DNA from 3 places in the Alteromonas sp. 38 genome. Region 1 is predicted to be linked to each of the others. Evidence: predicted binding sites of a transcription regulator. Region 1 holds the regulator's gene; each other region holds the start of a gene.
The links. The regulator FliA, encoded in region 1, starts transcription of late flagellar genes. The targets are predictions, from matches to a motif close to CTAAAGNTNNNNNNNNNNNNGCCGATA.
Positions count from the first base shown of each region.

Region 2: a site for FliA is predicted at 6,673-6,699, ahead of FLAVO9R_RS03385 (HAMP domain-containing methyl-accepting chemotaxis protein). Genes of this name have one in related genera too.
Region 3: a site for FliA is predicted at 7,022-7,048, ahead of FLAVO9R_RS02830 (DUF3530 family protein). Genes of this name have one in related genera too.

Region 1 covers NZ_LR733300.1:1,189,721-1,200,760, forward strand. The annotation lists gene flhB (flagellar biosynthesis protein FlhB) at 1-465, shown strand, start outside; gene flhA (flagellar biosynthesis protein FlhA) at 652-2,751, shown strand; gene flhF (flagellar biosynthesis protein FlhF) at 2,781-4,172, shown strand; gene FLAVO9R_RS05095 (MinD/ParA family protein) at 4,169-5,035, shown strand; gene FLAVO9R_RS05100 (RNA polymerase sigma factor FliA) at 5,032-5,763, shown strand; gene cheY (chemotaxis response regulator CheY) at 5,800-6,183, shown strand; gene FLAVO9R_RS05110 (protein phosphatase CheZ) at 6,218-6,982, shown strand; gene FLAVO9R_RS05115 (chemotaxis protein CheA) at 6,995-9,214, shown strand; gene FLAVO9R_RS05120 (protein-glutamate methylesterase/protein-glutamine glutaminase) at 9,245-10,375, shown strand; gene FLAVO9R_RS05125 (ParA family protein) at 10,447-11,040, shown strand, end outside.
Region 2 covers NZ_LR733300.1:797,625-808,664, reverse strand. The annotation lists gene FLAVO9R_RS03415 (LPS-assembly protein LptD) at 9-2,243, shown strand; gene surA (peptidylprolyl isomerase SurA) at 2,298-3,584, shown strand; gene pdxA (4-hydroxythreonine-4-phosphate dehydrogenase PdxA) at 3,600-4,583, shown strand; gene rsmA (16S rRNA (adenine(1518)-N(6)/adenine(1519)-N(6))-dimethyltransferase RsmA) at 4,580-5,407, shown strand; gene apaG (Co2+/Mg2+ efflux protein ApaG) at 5,417-5,791, shown strand; gene FLAVO9R_RS03390 (symmetrical bis(5'-nucleosyl)-tetraphosphatase) at 5,804-6,619, shown strand; gene FLAVO9R_RS03385 (HAMP domain-containing methyl-accepting chemotaxis protein) at 6,846-8,870, shown strand; gene lysC (lysine-sensitive aspartokinase 3) at 8,970-10,334, opposite strand; gene FLAVO9R_RS03375 (DUF192 domain-containing protein) at 10,407-10,856, opposite strand; gene acnB (bifunctional aconitate hydratase 2/2-methylisocitrate dehydratase) at 10,927-11,040, opposite strand, start outside.
Region 3 covers NZ_LR733300.1:650,396-661,435, reverse strand. The annotation lists gene FLAVO9R_RS02855 (family 16 glycosylhydrolase) at 1-141, opposite strand, end outside; gene FLAVO9R_RS02850 (TonB-dependent receptor domain-containing protein) at 201-1,463, shown strand; gene FLAVO9R_RS02845 (PhoH family protein) at 1,537-2,934, opposite strand; gene rapA (RNA polymerase-associated protein RapA) at 3,318-6,146, shown strand; gene FLAVO9R_RS02835 (pseudouridine synthase) at 6,146-6,934, shown strand; gene FLAVO9R_RS02830 (DUF3530 family protein) at 7,062-7,928, shown strand; gene FLAVO9R_RS02825 (hypothetical protein) at 8,065-8,388, shown strand; gene FLAVO9R_RS02820 (AmpG family muropeptide MFS transporter) at 8,507-9,841, shown strand; gene FLAVO9R_RS02815 (response regulator) at 10,068-11,040, shown strand, end outside.

The sequences.
Region 1 (11,040 bases):
ACTAAACAAGAGGTGAAAGACGAGCGTAAAAACTCTGAAGGTGATCCTTTGGTAAAAGGGCGAATTCGTCGCTTACAGTATCAAGCTGCCACCAAGCGCATGATGCAAGAAGTTCCTCAGGCCGATGTAGTTGTGACCAACCCTACCCATTATTCTGTCGCCATAAAGTATGATGACAGCGGCAATCGCGCCCCAGTGGTTGTGGCAAAAGGTACCGATGAATTGGCGATGCATATTCGTAAAATAGCCACCGCCAACGATGTGCCACTTATTCCATCACCAATGCTAGCCCGCGCAGTGTACTACTCTACTGAAATTGATGGTGAAGTACCTAACGCCTTGTTTATGGCGGTAGCGCAAGTGTTAGCGCACGTTTATCAGTTAAAAGCACACAGAGCGGGTAAAGGAAAACGACCCAAGCCGCTTAAACGTGATTTACCCATACCACCAGAACTGCGCCGCTAAGGCGCTGCTATCAGCTTAAATTAACGCTTAAATCGAAGCTTATAGCGAGCCACTCTTAACTGTAGTTCTGCGAATTGCGGCCCCCACTTACGTTTAATCGGTTTTGTATAAATCTGGCACGGTAGTTGTAATAGTCATTGAAAGATAGCGTTTAGCGTCAATTTTCCGATAGAGAGACTCCCTGCAATGCAGTTATCCGGTTACCTACAGCGATTCGATAAAAGTCAGCTGCAGAACATTACCAGTGGCTTAGGCGCTCCCATTGTTCTTCTTGCCATTATGGGCATGGTTATTCTTCCCATGCCGCCATTTTTACTCGACGTATTGTTCAGCTTCAATATTGCGCTGTCTTTAGTCATTATTTTGGTGGCGGTATTAACCCAAAAACCGGTTGATTTCGGTATTTTTCCCCTTGTGTTGTTGATTGCTACCGTACTGCGGTTGGCGTTAAACGTTGCCTCCACGCGTGTCGTCCTGCTATATGGACATGAAGGCGGGGATGCTGCAGGTAAGGTTATCGAAGCATTTGGTGCTGTGGTAATTGGAGGCAACTATGCGGTGGGGGTGGTGGTCTTTGCTATCTTGCTCATTATCAACTTTAAAGTAGTGACCGCGGGTGCAGGTCGAATTTCAGAAGTAAGTGCTCGCTTTACTCTTGACGCTATGCCAGGTAAGCAAATGGCTATTGATGCCGATTTGAATGCGGGTTATATCGACCAAGATCAGGCGCGTGCTCGCCGAGAAGAAATAACCGCCGAAGCAGATTTCTATGGCTCGATGGACGGTGCGTCAAAATTTGTGAAAGGTGACGCTGTTGCCGGCCTCTTTATCATGCTTATCAATATTGTGGGTGGCCTTTTTATTGGCATGATTCAACACGGGTTAAGTTTTGGAAATGCCATCGAGGTTTACACCATTTTAACCATTGGTGACGGTTTGGTGGCGCAAATACCCTCACTGTTACTGTCTGTGGCTACCGCTATTATTGTTACCCGAGAAAACGAAACCCAAGAAATGGGCAAAGAAATTCGTAGTCAATTGGGTAATAGCCAAGCCCTTTATATTGCCTCTGGTGTGTTATTCGTTATGGGTATTATCCCCGGCATGCCTCATTTAGCCTTTATTGGTTTTTCAGTGCTTATAGCCGGTTACGCCTACTGGCAGGGGGTTGCGGCTAAACGCGAGGCAGAAAAGCCTAAAACCCCAGCAAACATAGTGAAAGATGACACTGTTGCGCCTGAAATAAAAGAGCTTGGGTGGGATGATGTGCAGCATGTCGACACCATCGGCTTAGAAGTCGGGTACCGACTAATCCCCTTAGTAGATAAGTCTCAGGGCGGAGAACTGCTCACTCGTATTAAAGGGGTTCGTAAGAAGTTATCTCAAGAGCTAGGCTTTCTTATTCCACCGGTACACATTCGTGACAATCTAGATTTAGAGCCTAACCTGTACACCATTGCGATGTTGGGTGTAACCATTGGCGATGCGCAAATAAGCCACGATGAAGAGCTTGCGATTAATCCGGGTCAAGTATTTGGCAAACTGGAAGGTCGTGCTACCAAAGACCCTGCCTTTGGCTTAGATGCGGTATGGATCAAACCGAATAAGCGTGAGCATGCGCAAACACTGGGTTATACCGTGGTTGATGCTGCTACTGTGGTTGCTACTCACTTAAGTCAATTGCTGACAAACAACGCCTACCAACTACTTGGACATGAAGAAGCTCAACAGCTACTAGATATGCTAGCCAAGCAGCATCCTAAATTAGTTGAAGGGTTAGTCCCTGATATTCTGCCGTTGAGCACTATCGTTAAAGTGCTGCAAACCTTGCTATTTGAAGGGGTGCCTATTCGTGACATGCGTACCATTGTACAAACCCTGAGCGAATACGGCCCACGTAGCCAAGACCCAGATGTACTGGTGTCTGCGGTACGAATTGCGCTTAAACGTCTAATCACCCAAGAAATTACCCAAGGGGCGAAAGAGATACCCGTCATAACCTTGGCGCCAGAGTTGGAACAGATGTTGCACCAGTCATTACAAGCAGGTGGCGAAGATGGCGCTGGTATAGAACCAGGACTGGCCGATAAGCTGCAAAAATCATTGCAGCAAGCTAGTCAGCAACAAGAATTAGAAGGTGAGCCTGCGGTACTTCTCACTTCCGGTATGTTGCGCCCCGTACTATCTCGCTTCTTAAAGTATTCGGTCGCGGGTTTACATGTACTTTCCTATCAGGAAGTACCCGACGATAAGCAGATAAAAATAGTCAGTTCGGTCGGTCAATAATCTGACACTGGGTGATTGGAGAGTTTTCAATGAAAATCAGACGTTTCTTTGGCAAAGATATGCGAGAAGCTTTAAGCCAAGTTAAAGCGGAATTGGGTAGCGATGCCGTTATCATGTCGAACCGAAAGCTTGCTGACGGTATCGAGCTGGTAGCCGCTTACGATAAAGAGCCAGAAGCCAAACTGTCGATTAAAAAGCCTGTACCTAGAGCACCAGGTCAAGCGAAAGCGGCTGTACCTAGTCTTAGTGAAATCATCGGTGATGATGGTCCAGATAGCTTAAAAGCACTGTTGGAAAAACAACATGGTGGCAGCATTCAAAGCTCATCTTCAGCACCTAGTGCCAACGCTCAGCATGCCAATCAAATTGCCTCGCACTTAGACTTTTCAGAAGCCTTTATCGACGATGTAGAAGCAAATCAAAACACCTCTGAATTCCCTAGCCATCAGGCATCTAGCCTGAATGAAAGTATTGATAAAAGCAGAGCTCCTCAGTCTGACGAATTGTCTCAGATTAAAGAAGAGTTGGCGTCACTACGAAATGTACTTCAATACCAAGTGGCCGATTTGATGGAAGCAAAAAGTCGTCGTCAGCAACCTGTACATCACTATTTGATTCAGCGTCTAACCGATATGGGACTGAGTCAATCACTGGCAGAGCAACTAATTAGTTACACGCCGTCGCATTACAACGAGCGTGACGCTTGGGTTTATCTTTTAAACCTATTGGCTAATCGCATTAATGTGACAGGTAACGATATACTTACGCAAAAGGGCGCAGTTGCGTTAGTGGGTCCTACCGGAACAGGTAAAACCACCACAGTCGCTAAATTAGCTGCTCGCTATGCACAGAAATATGGTGCTGACTCCGTTGCCATGATTACGATAGATACCTATCGTATTGCAGCGTTTGAGCAATTAGCCACATATGGAAAAATTATTGGCTGCACAGTGCGTAAAGCACAAAGTAGTGAAGAATTATCAGATTTATTGTTTCAATTACGCCATAAGAGACTAGTGTTAATTGATACGGCAGGCTTTAGTCAGCGAGATAGTCGATTAATTAAACAGATAAATCAATTTGATAACGGTCAAATGCAGCCAGTGAAAAAATACCTAGTAGCGCAAGCGAATACCCAATATGCTGCGTTACAACGTATTATAGATGCGTACGAAGGGGTGGAACTTAGCGGTTGTATCTTTACAAAGCTTGATGAGTGCTACTCTCTAGGCGAAGTGCTTAGCGCAGCGGTGGAGTACCAGTTACCTGTCAGTTATGTAACAGATGGACAGAAAGTTCCTGAAGACATTAAGATTGCAGAAGCAAAATCTTTAGTATCTGCTGCTGCAAAGCTTTATAAAAAGTACGGTTTGAATCATACTACTAGTAACAATGTGGTTAAAACAGCACGAGCAGTATGATTGATGATCAAGCGAGTAGCTTACGAAAAATGAAGCAATCACGATTAATCAAAGTTATCGCCGTCACCGGAGGTAAAGGTGGCGTTGGTAAAACAAATATTACGCTAAACACGGCTATTGCTATGGCAAAGCAGGGAAAGCGGGTAATGGTATTGGATGCAGACTTAGGTCTGGCCAATGTGGATGTAATGCTAGGATTGCGAGTAGAGAAAAACCTCTCCCACGTATTATCTGGTGAGTGTACCTTGGACGATGTTCTCGTTACGGGCCCTCACGGTATAAAAATAGCACCAGCCACATCAGGTTCTCAATCAATGGCAGAGCTATCACCAACGCAGCATGCAGGGCTTATTAGAGCTTTCAGCGAATTGCGTTCGCCCATTGATGTGCTTATCGTCGATACCGCAGCAGGTATCTCCGATATGGTGCTAAGTTTCTCCAAAGCCTCTCAAGATATTATGGTGGTAGTGTGCGATGAGCCTACTTCACTCACCGATGCCTATGCGTTAATTAAAATTCTTAACAGAGAGCACGGTGTCTTTCGCTTCAAAGTGGTCGCCAATATGGTCCGCGATGTTAGAGAAGGGCAGGAACTCTTCAGCAAACTATCGAAAGTAACAGGGCGATTTTTGGATGTTGCGCTAGAATTGGTGGCAACGGTTCCTTTTGACGAGAACATACGACGAGCGGTACGTAAGCAAACGTCAATTGTAGATGCTTATCCAAGTTCTCCTGCGGCAGTGGCGATTAGCCAGCTAGCAGCCAAAGCAGCATCTTGGCCTATTCCTGCGCAACCAGGAGGTCACTTAGAGTTTTTTATTGAACAACTAATAGCAGATAAAGCAGTAGGAAGTCAGCGTTGAATAGCAAAGCAGCCGCTTATCAACAGCAAACGGACAAGTCACAGTTAGTTGAGCGTCACGCTTCGCTGGTGAAGCGAATAGCACACCACTTAATGGCGAGACTGCCAGCCAGTGTACTTGTCGACGATTTAATCCAATCCGGTATGATTGGACTGCTAGAAGCTGCACGAAATTTTGACGGTTCCAAAGGCGCAAGCTTCGAAACCTTTGCGGGTATACGTATTCGTGGCGCGATGCTTGATGAAATCAGAAAAGGTGATTGGACACCTCGTTCCGTGCACAAAAACGGACGAGCCATTACCGAAGCAATCTCTCAAGTTGAAGGTGAAACTGGTCGTGACGCGCGAGATGTTGATATTGCAGCTAAAATGAATGTAAGCATGCAAGATTATCATCAAATGCTTAACGAAGTGAATGCCGGTAAATTGGTGGGGATCGAAGATTTAGGGGTTTCTGAAGATGTTATTTCTACAGAAAAAAACCGAGGTAGCGACGCGCCGTTAGAAGATTTGATGCAAGGGGCTTTCCAAAAAGCGCTAGCACATGCTATTACTACATTACCCGAACGGGAAGCGATTGTACTTTCTTTATACTATGATGAAGAACTGAACCTTAGAGAAATTGGCGAAGTTCTTGATGTTAGTGAATCGCGAGTGAGCCAAATTCATAGTCAGGCCATGTTAAAACTCAAATCACGAATGAAATCGTGGCAAGTTGACGAAGAATAGAAATTAATAACAATTAACCCCTCATTGGAGGCTATTTTGGATAAAAGTATGAAAATTCTCGTGGTTGACGATTTTTCTACCATGAGACGTATCATAAAGAACCTGCTAAAAGATTTGGGTTTTGCCAATATCCAGGAAGCGGACGACGGTAACACCGCGCTACCTATGCTACAACAAGGTGATTTTGACTTTGTTGTAACAGATTGGAATATGCCAGGTATGCAAGGTATCGATTTATTACGCGCTATACGTGCAGATGATAAGTTGAAACACCTACCGGTTCTTATGGTGACAGCAGAAGCGAAGAAAGAACAAATCGTTGCCGCAGCGCAAGCTGGTGTGAATGGTTATGTTGTTAAACCTTTCACTGCCGCTACGTTGAAAGAAAAATTAGATAAAATCTTCGAACGTTTAGGTTGATCCAGACGCTCACCAGAGAAATGAGGTTTACTGGATGTCGACAAATGAAAGTGTCTCTATAACGCTCGAAGAAGCCAAAAAATTGGTAGCGTATCTTGAAGAGGGCGATAACGCATCAGCGAACGCTGTCTTAGAAGCTGTTTCGATGAAAGAGTCCATTGAGCTCTTTGCTGAAGTTGGTAAATTAACGCGTCAACTTCATGACTCGTTAAATAACTTCCAAATCGATGAACGTATTAAAAATTTAACCGTTGATGACATTCCTGATGCGCAAACGCGACTCATGTACGTTATCGAAGAAACGGAAAAAGCTGCCAATACCACCATGGATGCAGTTGAAGAGAGTATGCCAATTGCTGAAGTGCTCTCTACCCGCATCGAGAAAATCATGCCGGAGTGGAAAAAACTGATGAATCGTCAACTTGAGTTGGGTGAATTCAAAGTTTTATGTGCAGATTTAGACGAATTGCTAGAAGACGGATCGAAACAATCGGCTAAGCTTACATCATTGCTTACCGAAGTGTTAATGGCACAAGGTTACCAAGATCTTACCGGTCAAGTTATTCGCAGAGTGATTGAACTCGTAAAAGAAGTGGAAGATAGCTTAGTTAATATGCTTACGATGTTCGGTGAACCCGAACAGGCGGAACTAGGCAAGCCATCTGAAGCGAAAGTCGAAAAAGTTAACAAGATCGATAGTGTCGAAGCCGAAGGTCCAATTATTGATGCAGACCAACGCGATGATGTTGTATCTGGCCAAGATGACGTAGATGATCTTTTGTCTAGCTTAGGTTTTTAGGGGAGCGGGCGCATGGCGTTTGATGTTGACGAGGATATATTACAGGACTTTCTAGTTGAAGCTGGGGAGATCCTTGAACAATTACAAGAACAGCTCGTTGATCTGGAAAATAATCCTGAAGATGCAGATTTACTTAATGCTATCTTTCGTGGTTACCATACCGTAAAAGGTGGCGCCGGCTTTTTGTCGCTTACCGAATTAGTTGAAATTTGCCACGGTGCAGAAAACGTTTTCGATGTAATGCGAAACGGACAACGTACTCTTACGCCTGAATTAATGGACACCATTCTTCAGGCCACCGATGTAGTCGTAGAGATGTTTGAGCGTGTTAAAGCGCAAGAACCCCTAGTGCCTGCAGACGCAAAACTTGTTGATTTGCTACATAAGTTAAGCACCCCAGAAACCCCAGACGAAAATATCTTTGGTGACAGCAGTGACGCGGGTGAAACTCCTGTTGCCGAGGAAGAGTTCGCGTTGGAAGAAGCGCCCGTATCTGAAGGGCCTGCTGATAGTGGCGATGGCGGCATTGACGAAATTTCTGAAGATGAATTTGAAGCCTTGCTTGATGAACTTCATGGTTCGAGTGCGCCGGGCAAACCTGCGCCTAAGGCAGAACCAAAAGCGGCTGCACCGGCAGCCGGTGGTTCAGGTGATGATATTACCGACGATGAATTTGAAGCACTGTTAGACGAACTCCACGGCAAAGGTAAATTCAAAGAAGAAGAACCAGCGCCTGCGGCTGCACCGAAAGCGGCAGCACCTAGTGGTGAAGAAATTACCGATGATGAGTTTGAAGCACTACTTGACCAATTACATGGCTCAGGGCAAGGGCCTACGGCTCAAGGGACTGAGCCTGAAGCAAATACACCGCCTGTAGATAAAAAAGCGACGGAAGCGATTCAGAAGGCTAAAGCAGAACAATCTGCCGCTAGTACGCCTGCTAAATCAACGCCTGCCGGGAAAGCACCCGCACCTAGTCCAGCAGCTAAGAAGACGGCAGAGCCGGCTAAACCCGCTGCTAAAAAAGACGATAAAAAAGCAACGCCTGCTCCTCCTCAAGCAGAAACCACAGTGCGTGTTGATACCAAACGCCTAGACCAAATTATGAATATGGTTGGCGAGTTAGTATTAGTACGAAATCGTTTGCTGAGTTTAGGAATAACCAATGCCGACGAAAGTATGTCGAAGGCAATTGCTAACCTAGATGTGGTAACGGGCGATTTGCAGGGTGCGGTTATGAAAACCCGTATGCAGCCAATTAAGAAAGTGTTTGGCCGCTTCCCTCGCGTTGTTCGAGACTTAGCACGTACTTTGAAAAAAGAAATCACCTTAGAATTAGAAGGTGAAGAGACAGATTTAGATAAAAATCTGGTAGAAGCACTTGCCGACCCACTGGTTCACTTAGTGAGAAATTCGGTAGATCACGGTATTGAAATGCCAGATGATCGTGTGGCTACAGGTAAAACTCGAATGGGAACCGTGAGACTATCGGCTTCTCAAGAGGGTGACCATATCCTACTTACCATCGAAGATGACGGTAAGGGAATGGATGCAGAAAAACTAAAAGAGATTGCTATAAGCCGAGGTGTTTTAGACGCCGATGCGGCTGCGCGTATGTCTGATGTTGAAGCGTTCAACCTTATTTTTGCACCAGGGTTCTCAACCAAAACTGAGATAAGTGATATCTCGGGTCGTGGTGTAGGCATGGATGTGGTTAAAACAAAAATTAACCAGCTTAACGGTACTATTAATATTGATTCCCAGCTTGGAAAAGGTACTCGACTCGATATTAAAGTTCCACTAACGCTTGCGATATTACCTACCCTAATGATTGTGGTTGGCAAACAAACATTTGCGTTACCGTTAGGAGCGGTCAACGAAATTATCAATATGGACATCAAGAAAACCAATACGGTTGATGGCCAATTAACCATGATAGTTCGTTCTAAAGCGATACCACTGTTCTTCCTCGGAGAATGGTTGATCCGCGGACCTAAAAATATAAGCAAAGAAAAAGGTCACGTCGTCGTGGTTCAAATAGGCACCCAGCAAGTTGGATTTGTTGTTGATGCGCTAATAGGCCAAGAAGAAGTGGTTATAAAACCATTAGATGCCTTATTACAGGGAACGCCTGGTATGGCGGGAGCAACTATTACATCTGACGGTGGAATTGCACTCATCTTAGATGTCCCTAGCTTACTGAAGCGTTATGCTCGAAAGCCTTTAAAGTAATACGGCGTAACAGATAGGAAATTAACATCCATGGTCTTTAAAGTCCTGGTCGTGGACGATTCTACTTTTTATCGTCGTCGAGTTCGTGAAATTCTCGACGATGATAGAGAACTTGAAGTTATTGGTGAAGCTCGTAACGGGCAAGATGCTCTAGACAAAATAGATACACTGCTACCTGATGTAGTTACAATGGATGTGGAAATGCCGATAATGGATGGTATTTCGGCGGTAAAAGCCATTATGGAAAAACGGCCGGTGCCTATTTTGATGTTTTCGTCTCTTACGCACCATGGTGCGCAAGCAACGCTAGATGCGTTAGAAGCCGGTGCATTAGATTTTCTGCCAAAGAAATTCGAAGATATCGCCCAAGACCGTAAAGATGCAGCACGACTGCTCTGTACAAAAGTGAGATTGATTGCACGGCGTGGTGTCGGCATAAAACGCCCTGTATTAAAGCGTATTGAAAGTAGAAAGTTCCCTGATAACGCGCCAAAACAAGCGTTTTTCAAAAGTTCTAGTCTACTTAGCGGAAGGAAAGATGCCACGAGGCAGCCCACAGTTTCCTCGATTAAGGCTTCTGGTAAAAGGTATAAGTGTTTAGCAATTGGTGCATCTACGGGTGGTCCAGTGGCATTGCAGAAGATATTGGTATCACTGCCATCAGACTTTCCTTATCCAATTGTACTGGTACAACATATGCCCGGTACCTTTACTAACGCATTTGCACAGCGGCTTAATTCTCATTGCGACATTAGGGTTAAAGAAGCTGAACATGGCGACATATTAAAACCAGGGTGTGCTTATTTAGCCCCCGGTGGCAAACAAATGTTGATAGAGGGTTCCGGCTCTCATAAGAAAGTAGTAATTACCGACGCTAACCCGTCTGATAAAATCAATTATAAGCCGAGTGTTGATTTAACCTTCGGTTCGCTAGCCAAAGCTTATGGTGGCGATTTATTGGGTATTATTTTAACTGGCATGGGCGCTGATGGACGAGAAGGCTGCCGTTCGATGAAAGATAACGGCGCTACCATTTGGGCTCAAGATCAGGATTCATGTGTTGTTTATGGCATGCCTCAAGCGGTAGCTGCTGCAAACATATCGGTTAATAGTATAGATATAGATGACATGAGCAGCTGTATTCTAACCGAAATGAGATAGCTCAAATGCAGCGTTAGTGCTGTCTTTGAATGAACAACAACCCAAGTAAATATAAGCTGGGAATTAAAACGATGAAGGTGTGGACAGTTGCAAACCAGAAAGGCGGAGTTGGTAAAACAACAACGACAGTAACCTTAGGTGGTTTGTTAGCTCAGCGCGGGAAGCGAGTATTGATGGTTGATACCGATCCCCACGCCTCATTGAGTTATTATTTCGGCATAGATGCAGAGTTGCTGAGTCAATCTGTCTACGACATTTTTATTAAGTCTTCTGACATCACTGCCGATATGGTCATGGACTGTTTGTGTCCAACTAAGCTAGATAATTTGTACGTTTTGCCCGCTACCATGGCATTAGCCACATTAGACAGAACAATGGGAAGCGAGCAAGGAATGGGCTTAGTGCTGAAAAAAGCGCTGGCCAAAGTAGAGAATGAATTTGATGTCGTCATTATTGATTGCCCGCCAGTACTTGGTGTACTTATGGTCAACGCATTGGCAGCATGTAACAAAGTGATAGTGCCGACACAAACAGAGTATTTGGCGCTGAAAGGCTTAGATAGAATGATACGCACCATGGAAATAATGGGGCGCTCTCTGCAAAAGTCTTTTGACACTGTAATTATTCCTACTATGTTCGACAAACGCACTAACGCAGCACTTGAA
Region 2 (11,040 bases), 390 kb from region 1:
ACCACCGCATGAAAAAGACCTGCGCCATGCTTGTTTCCGCGACTTTGTCTACTCACGTCGCGTTTGCACAGGAAGCTAATCCAGAATCAGTCTCACCGCTAGCCTTTTGCTCGGTGGAGCCCATTGTCTTTAAAAGCTCTGCACTTATGCCTAAGGGGCATGTAAAGGTGGAAGCCAACCGAACTGAAATCATCGAAAATAAAGTGGCACTGTTTTCAGGTAATGTTGATATTACGTCTGATAGCGCCATCATTAGTGCGTCTCAAGCACAAGTCAATGGCAATGGTGAAGACGTACTGGCAAAAGGCGATGTGCATTTTCGCGATGCACAGTTAAGCGTAGAAAGTGATGCGGTGTCGCTTCGTTCAAAAGAAGAACGCTTAGAAATGCAAAATACCCGTTATCAATTGACCGGGTTTGTTGGACAAGGTGCTGCCGAAGACATATTGGTTGATACCAATGAAGGTATTATTTTACAGGAAGTGAGTTTTACTACCTGCCCTGAAGGCCATGAAGATTGGATGATTCGGGCAAGTGAGATCAGTATTGAAAAAGGCACAGCATGGGGTAAAGCGAAACATACTCGGTTCTATATTGCGGATGTTCCTGTTTTCTACCTTCCCTATTTTGCATTCCCTGTAAGTAATGAACGTCAAACGGGCTTATTGTTTCCAGAGATAACAAGCTCTAGCAATGCAGGTATTGATTACACTCAGCCGTTCTATTGGAATATAGCCCCTAATTTTGACATGACCATTTCGCCTCGGGTGATGACCCAGCGTGGTGTTCAGCTAAATACAGAGTTTCGTTACCTAACTGAAAAAAGTGAAGGAACGGCTTACGTCGAGTACTTGCCAAGTGACAGTGATATTGACGGCTCACCCGATCGATACTTCTACCGTTTACAGCACCAAGGGCAACTTAATGAAAATTGGGTGTTGGGAGTAGACTTCAACGGATTAAGCGATGATAACTATATTGTCGATTTAGGCTCTGATTATTATAACAGCGCAGATACACACCTTTACCGTACCGTAAGCCTGGGTTATTACACCCGTGATTTAACGGTAAATATGCAAATAAAAGACTTCGAAATATTGGGTGATACCGCCGATAGTTATCGTGCGTTACCAGAAGTTAAGATTGATTATCGCACGCCTTTTGGTCGCTATTTCGAATTTAGTGTGAACTCTGAACTAGCGTATTTTGATAACACTTCCGAAACCGCACCAACAGCAACCCGCTTTCATGTAGCCCCTACCCTTGCTATGCCTATTCGTGCTGCATGGGGTGAATTTGTTGCTGAAACCACCGTGTTGCAAACTGTCTATAAACAAGAAAATATTCAAGATACTGACTTAGAAGAAAATGTAGAGCGTACTTTAGGTCAAGCTCGCCTATTCGGGGCGCTGTATTTCGAAAAAGATTCTTCATGGTTTGGTAACGATACCGCCATGACGTTAGAACCTAAAATTCAGTATCTTTACACCTCGTATGAAGACCAAACAGCGATTGGGCTGTATGATTCAACGCCTCTGTTAACCGACGTTGAAGGGTTATTCAGAGGACAAGAATTTACCGGATTGGATAGAATTTCAGATAACAACCAAGTTACCCTCGGCATAACCAGCCGAATATTGGATAAAAACAATAGGGAACAATTTGTACTTAGCTTGGGTCAGATATTCTACCTTGAAGATAACAAGGTCATTGCCGCGACTAAAAATCAAGACCGTTCGGCGCTAGCCGCTGAGATGGACTGGCGGTTTAACAAAAACTGGTACGCCCATTCTGATATTCAAGTGACCACCGACACCGACAAAGTTGACTTAAGCAGTGTTGGCTTAGAATATCGACAAGATGCAAAGCGATTTATTCAGTTAAGTCATCGATATGTTCGTGATTTAAGTGGTGAAACCATTGACCAAGTGGGAATATCGGCGAGTTGGCCGATTGCTGAAAACTGGCAATGGGTGGGTCGAACTTACCGTGACATTGAGCGCGACCGCAGTATTGAGACTTATGCAGGTATCCAGTATGAATCCTGCTGCTGGGCAATACGATTAGTGGCAGAAAGAAGTTTAAGTAACCGCTACGATTCATCGGGAGAGCAATCTACCGACGATTTCGATACTGGTGTGTCATTACAATTTATATTCAAAGGTATCGGTACGTCTGGTACACAAAGAAGCATGTTACAAGATGGCATGTTTGGCTATCGTCAGCCATATAGTTTAAATTAATCCGTTGTAGCGTAGGGAGTAGCCCTACGTTAAGCATTAACCAATAATAAAAGAGTGAGTATGAAGTTCATAATCCGGGCCTTGTTAGTCAGTGCAGTGTTGTCGTTTAGCAGCTACGCGCAAGAAGTAATGCTTGACCGCGTAGCGGTTATTGTCGATCAGGGTGTTGTACTTCAAAGTGAAGTAGATGCACTGATGAATGACGTTAAACGTAACGCAGAGGCAAATGGGCAAGACCTTCCTTCTGACCGCGCACTGCGTACTCAAGCCATTGAGCGTTTGATCACCAAGAGTCTTCAGTTGCAGATGGCACAAAGAATGGGTATACAAATAAGCGACCCACAGCTTGAACAAACCATTGCAAATATTGCTGCAAACCAAAATACCACGGTCGATGAATTACGCAGACAATTGCGTTTAGAAGGCATCGCTTATGAAGATTACCGTGAAGATATACGCGAAGAAATCGTGATGGGTGAAGTGCGTCGCGCGAATGTTCGTCGCCGTATTTATATTACCGATCAAGAAAGAGAAACCCTTATTGAACTCATGGAACAACAAGGTGCAGAACAAGAAGAATACCGTCTAGGCCACATTCTTGTTGGTTTCCCATCTGATCCTTCTGACGACCAAATCAATGCAGCAAGAGAGCGAGCAGACAAAGTACTTTCTCTATTAAATTCTGGGTCAGATTTTGCTAAAATAGCTATCGCATCATCATCAGGTAACGAAGCGTTAGAAGGTGGTGACATGGGTTGGCTGAACATTAACGCTATGCCTACCTTGTTTGCTGAAGCGATTCAGGGTAAAGCAAAAGACGAGCTAGTCGGCCCTATCCGAAGTGGTGCTGGTTTTCATATCTTGAAAGTATTAGATACTCGAGGCATTGAAAAAGTCACTATTGAAGAGGTTAACTCTCGTCATATTCTCGTTAAGCCTTCAATCATACTTAGTGAAGACAAAGCAAAAGCGATGCTAGTTAAGTTCAGAACTCAACTTGAAGCGGGTGAAGTTGAATTTGAAGAGCTCGCTAAAGAACATTCAGAAGATCCAGGTTCAGCCCTTAAAGGCGGCGAACTTGGTTGGTCAGATCCAAACAACTACGTACCAGCTTTTAAAGACGCCCTTGCGCAATTATCAGCCGGTGAATACAGCGACCCAGTACGTTCAGTACACGGTTGGCACTTAATCCAATTAATCGATAGACGTGTAGACGACGCAACAGAGCGCCGCAAAGAAGACAAAGCGTATCAGCTTATTTTCAATAGAAAGTTTGCAGAAGAAACGGAAAACTGGTTACGTGAAATGCGCGACGCTGCCTACATTGAAGTTATCGAGTAATATATAGAAGCATAAATGACACCGATAAAAATTGCAGTAACACCAGGTGAGCCCGCCGGTATTGGGCCAGACTTAATCATAAAGCTGGCTCAAGAATCATGGCAGGCTCAGTTAGTAGTATTCGCCGATGGCGAAATATTAGAGACCAGAGCGAAAGCACTTGGTTTACCGCTTACATTGCTTCCTTATGATGCATCAAACCCGCAGGTTCAGCCCGCGGGTTCGCTGTTTATTAAGCAAATAGATAAAGCCGCCGATGTGGTTGCCGGAACCCTAGATAGCGAGAACGGTTTATACGTAGTAGAAACCCTTCGACAAGCATGCCAAGCAAACATGGAAGGTGACTTTCATGCGGTAGTCACCGGGCCGGTGCACAAGGGCATTATCAATAAAGCTGGCGTATCTTTTAGTGGCCATACCGAGTTTTTTGCTTATCAGTCCAATACGATTGATGTTGTCATGTTGTTGGCAACAGAAGGCTTAAATGTCGCACTAGCAACTACTCATATTCCTTTAGAATATGTGTCTCGCGCCATTACTAAAGAACGCCTTCACAAAGTGCTCCATATTATTAACACCGACTTTAAACTAAAATTTGGTGTTCGCAATCCGCATATTTACGTGTGTGGGCTTAACCCCCATGCAGGTGAAGATGGACATATTGGCACAGAAGAAATTCAAACCATTATTCCGGCGCTAAACGAGTTACGTGAAGAAGGGCTAAATATTACCGGGCCACTTCCTGCCGATACTATATTTCAGCCTAAATATCTGGAAGATGCAGACGTTGTGCTAGCGATGTACCACGACCAAGGCCTTCCCGTGCTAAAATATAAAGGGTTTGGTGCTTCGGTTAACATTACCCTTGGCCTCCCATTTATAAGAACATCCGTCGATCACGGTACTGCACTCGATTTAGCAGGCCATGGTAATGCCGATCCTGGCAGTTTCAGAAAAGCATTGGAAAAAGCCATTGAGCTTGCACATCATCAACAATGAGTAAAACACATTTAGGCCACACGGCCAGAAAACGCTTCGGACAAAACTTCCTACACGACGATTATGTGATTGGACAAATCGTGTCGGCCATTAATCCGCAACACGAACAAAACTTGGTTGAAATAGGCCCCGGATTAGGCGCGCTCACCGATCCAGTTTGCGATGAAGTTGAAGCACTTACCGTTATCGAGCTTGACCGAGATTTGGCTAAGCGTTTACGAGAACATCCGTTTAACGGCGATAAGCTAACTGTTATTGAACAAGACGCGATGACCATGGATTTCACTGAGCTGGCTAAAACTATGCACGTGAAAGATAAAGGGTTGCGCGTTTTTGGTAACTTACCGTATAACATTTCAACACCGCTTATGTTTCACCTGTTCTCTCACGCAGCGTGCGTAAATGACATGCACTTCATGCTACAAAAAGAAGTGGTGAACCGTTTAGCCGCAGGGCATGGCTCTAAAAGCTATGGTCGATTATCGGTAATGGCGCAATATTATTGTAAAGTTATGCCGGTACTCAATGTACCACCAGGTGCCTTTAAGCCCCCCCCAAAAGTTGATTCTGCGGTAGTACGTCTAATCCCACATAAAACACCGCCAGTGGATGTGGTATCAGTGGCTACCCTTGAGCGAGTATGCGCACAGGCGTTCAATCAACGTCGCAAAACAATACGAAATTCGCTGAAAGAAAGTCTTACTGAAGCACAAATCAGCGCGCTGGGTATAAACCCAACCGTAAGGGCTGAAGTACTATCCTTGCAGGATTTCGCCACATTAGCGAATGCAGTATCAGCGTTAGAAGAAGCACAAGAAAATTAAAGTTAGCTTATGAATGAGTCTGAAATTAAGGTGCGGGTGAAAACCCGTCACCTGCCCGAGCACCTCCCCTCTGATTCGCCACAATTTGCGTTCGCTTATCACGTGACCATTGTGAATGACAGCCAAGAAACGGTTCAACTTATTAATCGTTACTGGCAAATTACCGATGCTAACGGTAAAACATCAGAGGTGAGCGGCTCAGGTGTTGTTGGAAAACAGCCTATATTAAAACCAGGCGAAGATTTTGACTATACCAGTGGGGCTGTACTTGATACCCCTGTAGGTAATATGCAAGGCTATTACGAAATGGAGCGTGAAAACGGGGAACGTTTTCGAGTTCCGATTGAAGTATTCCGTTTAGCGGTTCCCAACATTCTTCACTGATTTTTGAGATTTATGACTTATCGCAACACCTTCGTCGTGGGTGATATTCAAGGCTGTTATCGCGGGCTACAGCAACTGCTGGAGAAAGCCGAATTCTCTGCGGATAAAGATAAACTCTTCGCCGTTGGCGACCTAGTTGCCAGAGGCGAAGACTCGTTAAGCACCTTAAGGTTTCTAAAAAGCTTAGGTAGCAGTTTCGAGACAGTGCTAGGAAATCACGACCTTCACTTGCTGGCGGTAGCGAACAACATTCGCAAACCTAAGAAAGCTGATAACCTTGAGCCTTTACTTAATGCTCCCGACTTAAAAGCACTACTCGATTGGCTTCGTCAATTTCCCTTAGCTAAAAAAATTAATGCTAACCATACCATCGTACATGCCGGTCTCTACCCACATTGGAGTACTGACACCCTCGTCAGCTTAAGCGATGAAGTTAGCAAACAGTTACAAGCGAAGCACTATACTGACTTTTTAAAAAACATGTACGGCAACACACCGGTCACGTGGTCTGATAAACTTGAAGGTGTACCACGAACCCGCTTTATTGTGAACGCATGCACTAGAATGCGCTTTCTAAACGCAGATACTAGTTTAGAGTTTGAGACCAAAACCCACCCTGCTCAAGCTTCGAAATCGGTTACGCCTTGGTTCAAGATAGACAATGCTCACCTCCAGGCGCAAGAACAGGTTCTTTTCGGTCATTGGGCTGCACTAAACAGCGAGACGCAAGATAATCGTTTTGTCGCGCTAGATACCGGGTATGTTTGGGGTCAAGAAATGACCATGCTGGATATCAATACAGGTAAACTCATCAGAGTACATGCGTAATTTGCTTAATTGATGCAGCAGACTACTAAATCGCATATTCTTGTGCTTTACTTGTTAACTTAATGGCTTACCTGCCGATACTTTGGTTATATACGTTAGTCTATAATCCCATTACCGTTCATGTTATACATTTTAATACCTTCCTCTAGGGCATTGGGGTGTATTTTGGACGTAGTGCGGGGTAGTATCGTCACGCAAAAAAATAAAAAATAGTCTAGGAGTTTCAATGAAGATTACAGTAGCCACTCGCGTAATCGGCGGTTTTGTAGCAATTACTTGTCTACTGATTGTCATTAGCGTTGTTTCGTTGTTCAACCTCAATTCCATCGGTTCAGCAACCGAAGAGGTAAATGACATAGCGCTTCCTACAGTAGCGGGTAGTAACGCCCTAAAAGCGAACTTCCTAAACATGGGTAGATTGACGTTCGAAGCCTATATTGAAGAAGATTTATCGGGTCTTCAAGAAAAGCGCACAGCATTCAATAAAAGCCGAGATATGTTCGAAGCTGAATATAAAAAGCTTGCCAGTGCAGTTGCCGACGAACCTGAACTTCAACGTAAATTGAATAGCATTCGTGCCTCCTATGACAATTACATAAAGAATGTTGAAGCGGTTTATCTGAATCACCAAAAATTTATGGACATTCGCAACACCATTGACGATCGACTAGGTGACGCTGAAGATAACGCTGACGATGCATCTACTTACTTACTAGACTTCTCTGACCTAGATACAGTGCAAAGCGATCCTAACCTTAGACGCGCAGCCGACATTGGTAGTCAACTAGAAACCTCACTACTCTCTCTACTTACCGTTTCATATGAATACGTAAAGACCGAAACTATCGTACGCTCACAAACCCTAGGTAACGAAGTTGACTTGGTGGTAGACAAGGTTGCTACTTTGCTTAGTGATATGGGCCAAGCAGCTGGACAGCGAGATCAATCTGGTACCCTTAGCGATATTAATGAATTGGTAAACGATGCCCTAAACGCTATTAAAGCCAGTGACGGCGTTATGGCGCTGCATGTAGAAAGACTAGAGCGCAGAAATGATTCTGAAAGTGCGCTGAATGCGTCAGATAAAAATATTGCGAACGGTATTGTGGAACTTGAGCAGCTTCTCGCCCTTGCAGATGCCAAAGCAAAAGACATCGAAAACCAAGTTAACAGCGCTATCACTACAGGTAATATTATTATTAGTGCAGTGGTTATTCTCTCTATCGCGATAGCTATCATTATTGGTTACATAACAGTACGCGCGATTACTCGCCCGCTTTACCGCGTGAACGAATTACTTACCGTGGCATCATCTGGAGACTTAACACATCGCCTAGACGATTCTGCTCAAGATGAGTTTGGCTTATTAGCTAAAAACTGTAATAACCTAATTGGCAACCTCAAAGAGCTGATTTCAGGAATTAATACCCGTGCAGAGCAACTTGCCGCGGCATCAGAACAAACCTCAGCCGTTACCGCGCAAACCACGCATTCAATTCAAGATCAAAAGTCACAAATTGGTCAAGTGGCAACGGCCACTACAGAAATGCATTCTACCTCGCAATTGGTAGTGCAAAACGCTGAAGATACACTGAGTCAAATTCGCCATGCTGACGCAGAAGCTGAAAATGTACGTCAAATCTCGCTTGAGAATAAACGTATTATCGAAATTCTTGCAAAAGACGTACAAGACGCAGCAGATGTTATTAACAAACTTCATCAAGACAGCGCCAGCATCGGTGGCATTCTTGATGTTATCCGCGGCGTGGCCGACCAAACTAACCTTCTAGCCTTGAATGCGGCCATTGAAGCTGCACGTGCGGGTGAGCAAGGTAGAGGCTTTGCGGTAGTTGCTGATGAAGTACGTACGCTAGCGAGCCGTACGCAACAGTCTACGCAAGAAATTAACGCTATGATTGAGGTGCTTCAAGCGGGTGCTGAACGCGCGGTATCGGTAATGAATCAAGGTAAAGAGCAGACCGTAGCGTGTGTCGAGCAAACGGAAAAAGCGACTCAGGCGCTTGATATTATTTCTGAAGCTGTACATAAAGCCCACGACGTAAGTTCTCAAATTGAACAATCAGCACGTGAGCAAAATACCGTGTCTCAAGAAATTAGCGAGAAGCTTGAAACTATCGTTAATATTGCTGAAGAAACTACGTCGGGTGCTCAGCAAACCTCTGACTCTAGCCACGAAGTGGCAAGGCTTGCTGAAGAACTACAGCAATCTATCCGTCAGTTTAAGGTATAACACCACATTGGGTATTTAGTGTCATTGAATACTCTACGTTAAATGAAAAAGGGAAGGTTAACACCTTCCCTTTTTTGTATATGAAAAACACATAACACGCTACTCAAAGAGCGCTTTATGTAAATCCTTCACTATTTTATCGCTGTCTGTTTCATTCACTAGGAATGAAAGGTTGTGCGGGTTAGCACCGAAACAAATCATGCGTAAGTTAAAGTCAGATACCGCAGCAAAAATCTTGCTAGACACCCCAATTGCGGTTTGCATGTGGTTACCCACCACCGTGACTAAGTCGTAACCGTTCTCTACTTTCACATCACAGATAGTTTCAAGTTCTGCAATGGTTTCTTTATTTAAGCGCTGTGCCACTGAATTGGCAGGATTGTCTAAGGTAAACGACACCGAGATTTCTGATGTAGTCACCAAGTCCACACTTAGCTTGTGCTTAGCAATAATGGCAAAAACCTGCTGTAGGAAGCCCTGTGCGTACATCATCTTAGGTGTTTTCACTGTTACCATAACTTGGTCTTTACGGCGAGTAATGGCACGATAAGGTGGCTCTTCCACGCAATCTCGAACAATCCAAGTACCGCCTTTTTCTGGCTCTTTACTTGAACCTACAAACACTTTAATGTTTTTACGAAGGGCTGGTTCCATGGTGGCAGGATGCAGTACCTTAGCACCAAAGGTCGCCATCTCAGCCGCTTCCTCAAAACTAAGCTCTGGCAATGGGCGAGCCGCAGCAGTAATACGTGGGTCGGTGGTATAAACCCCTATCACATCGGTCCATATTTCACAGGCATCGGCATCTAAGGCTTCAGCAATAAGCGCAGCCGTAAAGTCAGAACCGCCACGCCCCAATGTAGTAGTGCGACCTTCATCATCGGCGCCCACAAACCCTTGTGTAACCACAATGGCATTTTCAATTTCAGGGGCCAGCAATTGCTTTGCCAAAGCTTCAATAGTGTCTATCTGTGGCACTGCTTCACCAAATTCACTGTCGGTGCGCAAGACTTTGCGTACATCGAAGTTCATGGTAGTCACATTTTGTTCGCCTACTTTTTGTTCGGCTAAGACTGCACTGAACATCAATGACGACATGCGCTCACCCATAGAAAGCAACTGATCTTTCAAATCGTTTCTATGTAAAATCTCTTCGTGGAATGCTAGCGATTTCATTTCATCTAGCAAATCATTTAGCTTGCTTTCAACCGAGCTCTTATCTGCAAGCTTGTTGAGAATGGCAAGTTCAATATCAACAATAGATTGGCAAGTAGATTCTATTTGCTCTTGGGTAAGTGGGCTGTGCGCTAAATTCACCAGGTGGTTTGTCACCCCTGCTGATGCACTAACAACCACGATACGGGTCGCACTGTTTGAGGCAACAATTCGCGCACAGTTTTGCATCACTTCATAGTTCGCAACACTGGTTCCGCCGAACTTGGCGATGGTTAAAGCATTTGCCACGATTTTACTCCGAATTTCTTTTACCGAGCATACTGCTCGATACCGACCGGCGAATTAATTATTCGCACCGGTTTAACGATTAATTTCTATCTGGTCACCCACACTTATATTGTGTGAAGCGAACCACCCTTGGTTCATTTCTAGCGCGTAGAGTACCTCTTTAGTTGCCTGCACTGACGTTAGGTCGTGAGGCTCTAGAGGTTTTATATCTGTAATTACGCCATTTCTGTCGATATAGGCGACATCTAAAGCAACATTGGTATTCTTCATCCACATGCTGGCGTATCGCGGCGATGCAAATTTAAAGAACATTCCACAGTCATCACACAGTGATTCTCTGAACATTAACCCTTGAGCACGTTGTTCAAAAGAATGCGCGTATTCCATTTGGTAAAGTTTTCCATCAATCGTTAAAGTAACTTGATCAAACTTTACGCTAGGTTCCATTTGCGCGCTGGCATTTAAAGCGCCATACCCTAGAAGCACAAAAAGCGCGATTGCGATGACAGTAGTTTTAGCCATTAGACATTCCTTTTACCCATAAAAAAAGCCGGACACTTACGGCGCCCGGCTTTGTAGTTTATACACTAAATCAGGCAACATTCAACGTTGGAATGATATTGGCCTTTGCCTCTTCCTCTGCCTTCTTGAAACTTGGCATTTTATCGAAGTTTAAGTAACGGAATACTTCAGACGACATGGAGTT
Region 3 (11,040 bases), 540 kb from region 1:
TGTTTCTGTGTACATGGGAAAGCTAATTCTTGCTTTAGAATGCACCCGAGAAGTTTTAAACCAATTATCGTCAGAAGACGCATCCAAAGTCGCTTTTATCCAAAGATACCCGTCCTTCACCCCCGAATTTGTATCAACCATATTTACCGGGGTGTCAGAGTAATATTTACAGCGCCAACTTCGCCTTAGGCAATGGGGCTATGGATATTAGTGAGCTTGAATACGGATTCATTGATGGCGGAGTAGGATTTGAATATTTACCTGTTTTTAGTGCGAACGAGTTTCTTGATTTAGTTCGCGAACAATCCCTATACAACGAAGCCAATGTGACAAAAGATGGGATAACTGAAGAAACAACTTCGGCATACCTTTCTTTTGATTTTGTTACAGATTTCAACAATATGCCTATTAATGCCAATTTTGGCGTAAGGTACGAAGAGACTGACGTTGAATCCTACTCTATCCAACGCCCTGTGATAGGCTTCAATTGGATAACACCGATACAGCTTGATAAACTCTTCGCCGAGGAAGAAGTCACTGAAATACTCGAAGGCGATTATGAACAGTTTTTACCTAATTTAGACATAAGCTTGGAAATTACTGATGACTTGGTAACAAGGTTTTCTTACAGTAAAACAATAGCTAGAAGTAGCATTGGCGCTATGTTCCCCGCTACCAGCTTAAATCTACATCGCGCCGGCGGCCCTTTTAGAGCTTCTCAAGGTAACCCTAATTTACTTCCGTTTGAATCTCAGAACATCGATTTATCGCTAGAGTATTACTATGACGATGGTAGCTATATTTCCTTAGGCCACTTCCGAAAGCAAGTTGATAACTTTATTTCAACAGGTCAAATAGAGAGCGAGTTAATAGGTCCTAATGGCCCACTAACAGACCCCAGCATTAACCCTAGAGGAAATTGTCCAGACGGCTCGGTAACAAATCCAGTCGCTGACTGCCTATCGCAACCAGGCGACCCTATCATCGAATGGGAAATTACCACACCGCAAAACCTAGACGCCACCCGCGTGTACGGCTGGGAATTCAACGTTCAACATCTGTTTGGCGAAACTGGGTTTGGCACTATTGTCAATTACACCATGGTGAACAGTGCTGATGAATACGATGTGTACTCGCTAGAAAATGATTTTGCATTAACAGGTTTAAGCGACTCGGCCAACCTAGTCGTTTTTTATGAAAAAGATGAGTATCAAGTTAGGGCAGCATATAACTGGCGCGATGAGTTTTTACTTTCAGGCGGTTTAGAGCCTACCTTTACCGAGTCGCACAGCCAACTTGATATCTCTGCTAGCTATGAAATAAATGATCATATTTCTGTATTCCTCGACGGTATCAACATTACGGATGAAAGCACCCGACGCCATGGTCGTTTCAGCAATCAACTTATTGATTATGAAACATACGGGCCGCGCTACAATGTCGGCTTCAGAGGGAAGTTTTAAAACGGTACCCATAACGTTAAAAGCTGGTTTGCCTTGGGGGAATTTCCCTCCAAGGCACACCATTAGTAACACATTATAAATTCTCTTCCGCAAAGCTGGCTAAGCGGCTTCGTACTACACCATCTAAGTTTAAGGTTGCACTGCCCGAGAAGTCTTTAAACTTCTCTACTAAGTAGGTTAGTCCTGAAGTCACAGCGCTTAAGTAATTACTGTCTATTTGGGCCAAGTTTCCGCCCACAATAATCTTAGTACCTTCACCGCATCGGGTGATGATGGTTTTAAGCTGTGATGCCGTTAAATTCTGCGATTCATCTAAAATAACAATAGAGTTTTGAATGCTTCGCCCCCGCATAAAGTTAACCGACTTATACTGAATGTTGGCTTTTTCCATGATGTAGTTCATAGAGCCTTTCACGTTTTCATCGTGTTTATGCAGCACTTCTAACGAATCAGTAATGGCTGCTAACCATGGCAACATTTTCTCTTCTTCGGTTCCCGGTAAGAAACCAATCGACTCCGCTATTTCTGGGGTGCTACGTGTTACGATTATCTTATCGTACATGTTGCGCTCTACCACCATTTCAAGGGCGGCGGCTAGGGCCAATAGGGTTTTACCGCTACCGGCAGGGCCGGTAAGGATCACTAAGTCGATGTGTGGGTCAAGTAACGCATGAAGCGCCATGGCTTGGCCAATATTCTTTGGCGTGATTCCCCACGCATGACGGCCCATTAAGCGCTCATAGCCTAAATCAAGCACCTCAAGAGAGTCGCCGTTAATAGCTTCAACCAGTCCAGCAAAGTCGTTGCTTTCATCGAGTAAAAACTCGTTTATATAAGCTTCTGGCAGCATCGCTTTGGGAATGGTATGAATGGTATCGCGACCTTCGGTGCGACTGTCTACGCTTTTCACCTTGTCCCAGAAGTTCCCCTCAAAGCGATGGAACCCCCGAGAGAGATATTTAATATCACTAATAAGTTGGTCGGTGCGATAATCTTCAACATGCGCAAGACCTGCGCCTTTCGCTTTAAGACGCATGTTGAGGTCTTTAGTGACTAACACCACTTGTTGCGGTGCATTCGCTTTTTGTAAATGCAAGGCCACATTAATGATGCGGTTGTCGTTCTCATTACTGGTGAACACTTGCTGGGATTGGGCCATGCTCAAATCAGTATAAATTGACAAAGATCCCGTCGGCGCTGTTTCGCCTGCGCCCATTCCAACCATAGACACACCGGCCACCATATTTTCAGGTGACGCATCGTGCAGTAAGTCTTCCATTGCACGAATAGATACTCGCGCATCTCGGGCAACGTCTTTCTTGCTGTCTTTGATGTAATCTAGCTCTTCAAGCACGGTCATTGGTACAACAACATCGTGTTCTTTAAAGGAGAGAAATGCGTGAGGTTCGTGCAGCAGAATATTGGTATCGAGGACGTATATTTTTGTATCAGTGGAATTTTTTCTTGGCATCCTTTACTCCGGTAAATAAGGCCAGGCACACACAACAAATTAGCGTGCTAGGAACAGTTCCGCTGAAGGAGAAGAAGTTGTCGCTCGAACAGGACTTCCACTCCTTGTCGCGTCGACCGAAAAGTGGCAGCAACCTAAACACCGCCACTTCACACGCTTGCCCAACAAACAATCACAAGCGCTAAATCCACCATAATCCAGATTTTCATTATTAGCACTGTTTTTCTGCGAAATAATTTTTGTTCTTCGTTCATTACCCTCAAATAGCCGTCCTCCAACCACATTTCACTCACCAAGATTAAAACGCACAAATGGGCTAGTATTAATGACTTATTAATACACAATGCGTACAATACCGCCCCCGCAAAAAAGGTTGGTGATTTATGAGTTCAGGAAATCCGTTTTCCATTGGTCAGCGTTGGTTAAGTAATACTGAAACCGAATTAGGTTTAGGCGCTGTTATTAGTGTTGATTTTCGCTCAGTTGAGTTATTTTTCCCTGCCACGGGAGAAGCGCGAATGTATACAAAGCAAGACGCACCACTGACCCGTTTGGTATTCGATATTGGCGAAACCGTGAAAAGCCAAGACGGCTGGCAAATGACCATCTCTGAAATTGAAGAAAGTCAGGGCGTTTGCATTTATTTCGGCATTCGCGAAGACACCAAAGCACAAGTTCGTCTTTCTGAAACCTTACTTGATCACCACATTCGATTAAACCAACCTGAAAGGCGATTATTCAGTGAACAACTCGACCACCCTAAGTGGTTCGACTTGCGCCTAAACGCACTAAATCATCAATATGACTATTTACGCTCTAGCACACTTGGTTTAGCCGGCGCACGTATTTCCCTTATTCCCCACCAGCTACACATTGCCTCTGAAGTGGGTAGCCGTCATGCTCCGCGTGTTTTACTTGCCGATGAAGTTGGCTTAGGTAAAACCATTGAAGCTGCGCTTATTATCCATCAGCAGCTTCGTACCGGTCGTGCGCAGCGAGTGCTAATTTTAGTGCCAGATTCATTGGTGCATCAGTGGCTGGTTGAAATGCTACGCAGAATTAACCTGCCTTTCGCAATTTTTGATGAAAGCCGGTGCGAAGCCTTAGATGATGACGGTGAAACTAACCCCTTTGATAACGACCAGTTAGTGCTATGTAGCATCGATTTTTTGAGTCAGAGCGAAAAGCGTCAACAACAGATTCAAGCGGCATCGTGGGATTTAATGGTGGTTGATGAAGCCCATCACCTTGCGTGGTCTGCCGATGCGCCCTCTGCTGAGTACACTTGCGTAGAAGCGTTAGCCAATGAAACGCCAGGGGTATTGCTGCTTACTGCAACCCCAGACCAACTCGGCCATGAAAGCCACTTTGCTCGTTTGCGTTTACTCGACCCAGCTCGTTTTCATAGCTACGAAGCCTTTTTAAATGAAGAGTCGCGTTACAGTCAGCTTGCAGACGCCGTAGCCCCTTTACTTTCAGACACCACGCCGGACGAAAAACAACGCACCAAGCTAACCGACTTCGCCCCGGATGTGATGGAAAATGCCGGTGATTTAGCACAACCTGAAGCACGCAGAGAGCTGGTTCATCAGCTTATCGATTGCCACGGTACGGGCAGAATGCTGTTTAGAAACCGCAGAGCCAATATTGAAGGCTTCCCTGACCGCGTATTACTTGGCTACCAACTTGAACTACCCGAGGTATATGAAAGTGCGGTAACCGGCGGTGATTTAACCCATGCGTTATACCCTGAACGTATGCCAAGCGTGGTAAATAGCTGGATGGATGAAGATCCTCGCGTAGGCTGGTTGCTCGATTTCATGCAATCGGTTAAACCAGAAAAAATCTTACTTATTTGTGCCAGTGCGCGCACCGCACAAGAACTCGGTGAAGTCATTCGCACCCAAACCGGTGTACGTCATAGCGTATTCCACGAAGGCATGACCATTGTTGAGCGCGACAAAGCCGCTCACTATTTTTCTGATGAAGAAGACGGCGCGCAAATCTTATTGTGTAGTGAAATTGGCAGTGAAGGTCGTAACTTCCAGTTTGCCCATCACTTGGTGTTGTTCGATTTACCCGTTACACCAGATTTACTGGAGCAACGAATTGGTCGCTTAGATCGTATTGGTCAAACTCAAACCGTTGAAATTCATGTGCCTTATTTAAAAAACACGGCTCAGCATGTGTTGGTGGATTGGTATCATGAAGGGCTGAATGCGTTTGAGAAAACCTGCCCGACAGGCTCAGGCGTGTTTGACGACGTAAAAACCTTGTTGATTGGCGCGTGTTTGCACCCACACGACCTTCATACTCGCGACGAACTGATTAACTTAAGTACCACATTAAATAGCCAGCTAGTGGCACAGCTAGAAGCCGGTCGTGACCGTTTGTTAGAGCTTAATGCGTCTGGTGAAGGCCGTGTTGAACAGTTACTTGAAGACATCATATTGCTTGATAACTCGCAAGATTTATCCCGCTTTATGGGCCGACTGTTTGATGCTATTGGTGTTCAGCAAGAAGAAAAAGGCAGCGATTGCTTTATTCTAATGCCAACCGAATCTATGGTTAGCCAATTACCAGGGCTCGACCCTGAAGGCATGACGGTAACCTATAAACGCCGCGTGGCGACCACCTTAGAAAATGTACAGTTTTTAAGTTGGGATCATCCTCTTGTACATACCGCTATCGATTTAGTGCTTAGTGATGTGCACGGTAAGAGCAGCATTGGCTTTATTGCCGACCCTGACCTTCCCAAAGGCGCTTACTGGTTAGAGGCCCTATTTGTATTAGATGCTAACGCTCCTAAAGCACTTCAGCTTGGCCGTTTCTTACCGCAAACGCCACTGCGTATTTGTTTAGATGCGCAAGGCAATCAAGTAGATTTAACCTTTGATGTAAAACGTAAGGTAAACCGAAAAATTTCGCATCAGCTTATAAAAGCACTGCATCAACCGCTTACCTTAGCCATTGAGAACAGTAGAAAGCTGGCGCATCAACAAGCGAATCAAAAGCTACACGATGCACTGCAAAACATGCACAAAACCCTAAACAGTGAAATTCAGCGTTTAGTCGATTTGCAAAAGCGTAACCCATCAGTGCGTGACAGTGAAATTGAGTTTATTGAAAACCAAATGAATGCGTTAGACAAAGTAATACAAGGCGCTGACGTACAGTTTGATGCATTACGTTTAGTGGTGAACAACCCTTAATGGCTAATCCTGCATTTGTTTACAACCCGCCGCAACAGCCTTATTTAACTATTCTCTACCAAGATGATGACATCTTGGTAGCGAATAAGCCCAGTGGCTTGTTAAGCGTGCCAGGTAAAGCAGAAGAACATAGAGACTCGCTCATAAGCAGAGTAAATACCGTGTTCCCTACGGCCACTGTGGTGCATAGGCTTGATATGGCAACATCGGGCATTATGGTGATGGCGCTAAACAAAGAAAGCCATCGGCGTATTTCAAAGCAATTTGAATTACGCCAAACCAAGAAGCGCTATTTCGCTCGTGTTTTTGGCAAGGTTAAAAGCAACCAAGGGGAAGTGAACTTACCCCTTATTTGTGATTGGCCTAATCGCCCAAAGCAAATGGTGGATTATGAGCGAGGGAAAAAAGCCCTGACCCATTATGAAGTGGTTGATGTAACACCTAACGAATCACACGAAACGGTTAATTCAAAAATGGGGGAAAGCCCTGTTACTAGCCAGGCTCTTAGCCCCATAGAGGACGAGAAAAGCGAGACCCTCATTGCCTTATACCCCGTTACAGGGCGCTCTCACCAACTTCGAGTCCATATGCTTGAGTTAGGCCATCCTATCTTAGGTGATAGGCTTTATGCTCATGAAGAAGCACTAGGTATGGCTGAACGATTACAACTGCATGCAGAAAGCTTGAGCTTTGCGCATCCTGTATCTGAAAACTGGCTAACGTTTCAAACGCCTATTCCATTTACTGCTTATGCGCACTACTCCCCCGCCCCTCTGTCTATTGTTTGAAGCTTTGGGCCGCTTGGTACCAACCTGTTTCACCCGCATTCATAAATGCGGTCAATTAATAGGCGCTAAAAATACTCTTGGTTCGAACTGAAGTTTTCACAGGTTTAGCCGATAATATGACTGTTGAATGCTTTATTGGTACGCCATGTTACGTTTATCTCGTTTTCTCCTGGTGGGTTGCAGCTTATTTTCTTTTTTGCTGTGTTCTGTGCCTTATGCAAAAGGGCAAAGCTTGTATGAGGATATTACCCACGCTTTTTTACCCGATGACATTACCTATGTAATGGCTGGGGAAATCCGCGTGCCTATTTTTGAGAGCCCCTCAGCATTACCTATTTCACGCGGCGCCGCCATTATTTTAGCTGATGCCTCGCCTAGCGGTCTTTCCATAGGGGATGCACGTCACTTAGCCAGTTTACTTAATGCCAAAGGGTGGCATGCGGTGGTTAGCCCAGTTTCCTTCACATTAGAAGCAGACCCTGACCTTCCCGTCGATGAAGCCATTCACCCGAAATCTGACAGTCGACTTCAGCGACAGAGTTACGTGTCGTCCAGCCAACACTTGACTATATTAATCAATGCACTTAATACTCACCTTGAAAGTCATCAAGGCTTTAGAATGAACATTGCCTACGGTATGCAAGCAGCACAGTTGCTGGATTTAGGATCTAAAGGCATGATTCCATCACCAGACTCCTTGGTCGCCATCGCCCCCTTTTGGCCCAACGCCGATATAAACCGCGGTGTACCTGAATTTATTGCCGGAACAGAATTTCCAGTGCTGGACCTATCAATTAACGACACCAACACATGGGCGTCGCAAACAGAAGCGAAACGAAAGCAACTTGCCACCACCTCCCTCAAACTTCACTACAGACAACAGTCATTCCACACGCAAAATTCAACCTTTGGTCTAATAGACAATGAGAATAGTGCTAAAATTCAGTTGATTGCTGGCAGTATTCTTGGATGGACTCAACATTTAGGCTGGTAATTAGAATCTAAACCAACTAGTCTAATTTATATCTTAAAACAGTATCCTACCTCTTTTGCCTTGGGCTTCACGAGGTATCACTGGGTGTTCTGAACTATAATTCATTTTAATCTTTATTAACGGCGGCTGTGTGTCTATGACTGTTCAAACATTCGTAAACAAAAAGGCCAAGCAGCTGTGTTTTTATCTGAGGTCATTTTGGCAAGGAGAGCTTCCGGTCGAGGAAATCGAACTATTCTTTTGGGATAGTATGGAAGAGTGGGGCCAGATAGAGTACACATTTACCCAACCTTACACGTATAAGGAAAGGGTTTTTTGGCATTTGCTCCATCAAGTCCACTTTTGGCAAGAAGATAAGTTACGTTCAGATAAATATCTCGTCGATGAGTTAATGAACTGTATATTGTTCTTAGAAGGTAAAGGGCACTGCCCCATCGACTGTGTAGGTATCCGCCCCTAGCGGCGTTCTTTATTCGTTAATTTATCAGTGATTCAACCCTTTATTGCTCGTTTTCATTGAAACTCAAGCGTGATCATGGCTCAATACGAATGGATCACGCTTTGGCCATGGAACGCATTTGTTAGACTCTCTGAAAACTTATTACGACCGACGTTACCTCAGTATTTTTCTATTTGGCATTACCAGTGGTTTTCCATGGATTATGATTGGCTCAGTGCTATCGGCCTGGCTAAAAGATGAAGGCCTATCTCGGTCAGCCATTGGCTTGTTTGGTGCTATCTTTGCGGTCTATTCATTCAATTTTCTTTGGTCTCCTTTAATTGACCGCGTAAAACCTCGAATTCTTGGTCAGCGTCGAGGCTGGATTTTCATCATGCAAGGCGGCATAGCCCTGTGTTGTGCGTTAATGACACAATTATCAGCCAATAGTCACTTGTTTTATTTGGCAGTGGTGGGTTTACTCATCGCCATTTTTTCTTCTACTCAAGATATTGCGATAGATGGCTATCGAATTGATGTTATTGAAGAAAATGACAATGATGGTTTATCTGCTGCATCTTCCGTTGCCACCGCAGGATGGTGGACGGGCTATGGTGGACTTGGCGCCATTCCGTTTTTTATTGCGGACAATAGCAGCTGGTACTGGCCTGACATTTACGGTTTACTCGCCCTTTTCATGCTTGTGCTTATGGTTACCACGGTGTTTGCCAAAGAGCCAGACATAGATCGGGACCTATTGCGTAGCAAAGCGGTAGGGAGCCCAGCACAAAGCAATACAGGCGCAACGTCTTCTAAAATAGCGCTTTGGTTTAAAGAAACCTTAGTGGCCCCTTTTTCCGAGTTTTTCACACGCAATGGCGTAAAACTCGCTTTGTCGTTTTTACTGTTTATAATCTTGTTTAAAATTGGGGAAGCCTTCTTAGGAAGAATGAGTATCGTTTTTTACAAAGAAATTGGTTTTTCCAATAGCGATATCGGCACTTACTCAAAGCTGCTCAACTGGTGGGTAACCATTATCTTTTCTCTGATAGGTGGGTTGGTCAATATTCGCTATGGTATTTACAAAGGCCTAATGACTGCCGGCATAGCGATGGCGGCTTCTAACCTTATGTTCTCACTTATTGCCACTACAGGGCCTGACGTTACGCTTCTGGCCGCTGCGGTCATTATCGACGGTTTTACGGCTGCTTGGAGCACCGTGGCCATGGTCGCTTTTATTTCCCTTTTGTGTAATCGCGCCTTCAGTGCCACGCAATATGCCCTTATGGCATCGTTGAGCGTAGCGGGAAGAACCTTGGTGGCCTCTAGTAGTGGATTTGTAGTTGATTTCCTTGATGGTAACTGGAGCCAGTTCTTTGTTATTACTGCACTTATGGTTATACCTAGCTTGCTGTTCCTACACAATATTCGGCATAAAATTACACATTTGGAGAAATCTAAAACTTCTGAGTAATAACGTTGCAATAACTCATTTCCCATCTAAAGTTAAACTATTGTGCATATAAGCAATGATGAGGAGATGGATTCGTAAGATGATGACCTAAACGAGTCTTACAATAAGCTTTCACTTGATTGCAATATAGCCTATTAAGACGTAATAGCGGCCTTAGAGAAGTCCAGTAAAAGACAATAAATGGGTATAATAAGACCAAGAGTAAGCGTAGTAGCATGGAGTCGCTATGAGCAAGAATGAAGTACCGTTCAACGAAGCAAAGCATTGGCATCTATACATCGCTACAGGGTTCGCTGTAGTTATATTGTGTTTTTTTGCCTATCTATATCACTTTTTACACACCCATTACACGTTGTCGCAATCGCTAAATGCGAGCAATTCACTGCATCATGCACTCATTGAAATAGAAAGACGCATTGAGACACTTACTGCTCCACAACCTTCAGATGAAATAGCCGCTATCCAGAGGGAATTAATGCCCCTTGCCGTTGAAGCAAAGTACCATTTTCAACATGCTTTTTTAATCGACGATGCACATTTCGATGACTTTACTACGCAATCGCTAAGCCTAGAAACCTTTATCAGAGAGCAACAAAGAAGCACGTCGCTTACCCTTTCCGAGCAGGTTAAAGTCACCCTTAATTTACTACGCACCATTGTTGATTTACCCCCTAATGAAGTCGCGAACTATCTATCCCGCCCGCTTAGGCTTTCGCCACTCATCAAAGATATTCGGCGAGAAGAACAAATCACCTTAAATCGGCTAAGTCACAGTGCTCAGAATCTGAAGGTCAGCCTGTTCGTAACTACCGCCATGTTGGCACTTTCTCTTATGGCGCTGTGGTTATTTGTATCCTCAAAAATTAACCGAAATAGAACTCCCTTGCCTAAGAGCGAAGCGCGTGTTTCTTCGAAACATCGAGAAGCCGAAGCCTTACTTGAGAATGAAAAGCGCGATTTTCTAAACTTAATGAGCCACGAGTTTAGAGGGCCAATTAGTGCCATTATTACTGCGCTAGAACTTATTCCTAACATGAAACAGCAGCAAGGAAAGCTTATTCAACAAGCTGAGCAATCATGCTATCGGCTATTGAATTTAACAAACAACTTACTCGATATCTTGTCGATTGGCAGCGAACAAGATAAACACATCGATCGTGTTGACCTCATCAGCTTGCTCGACGAATGCATCGCCCCTT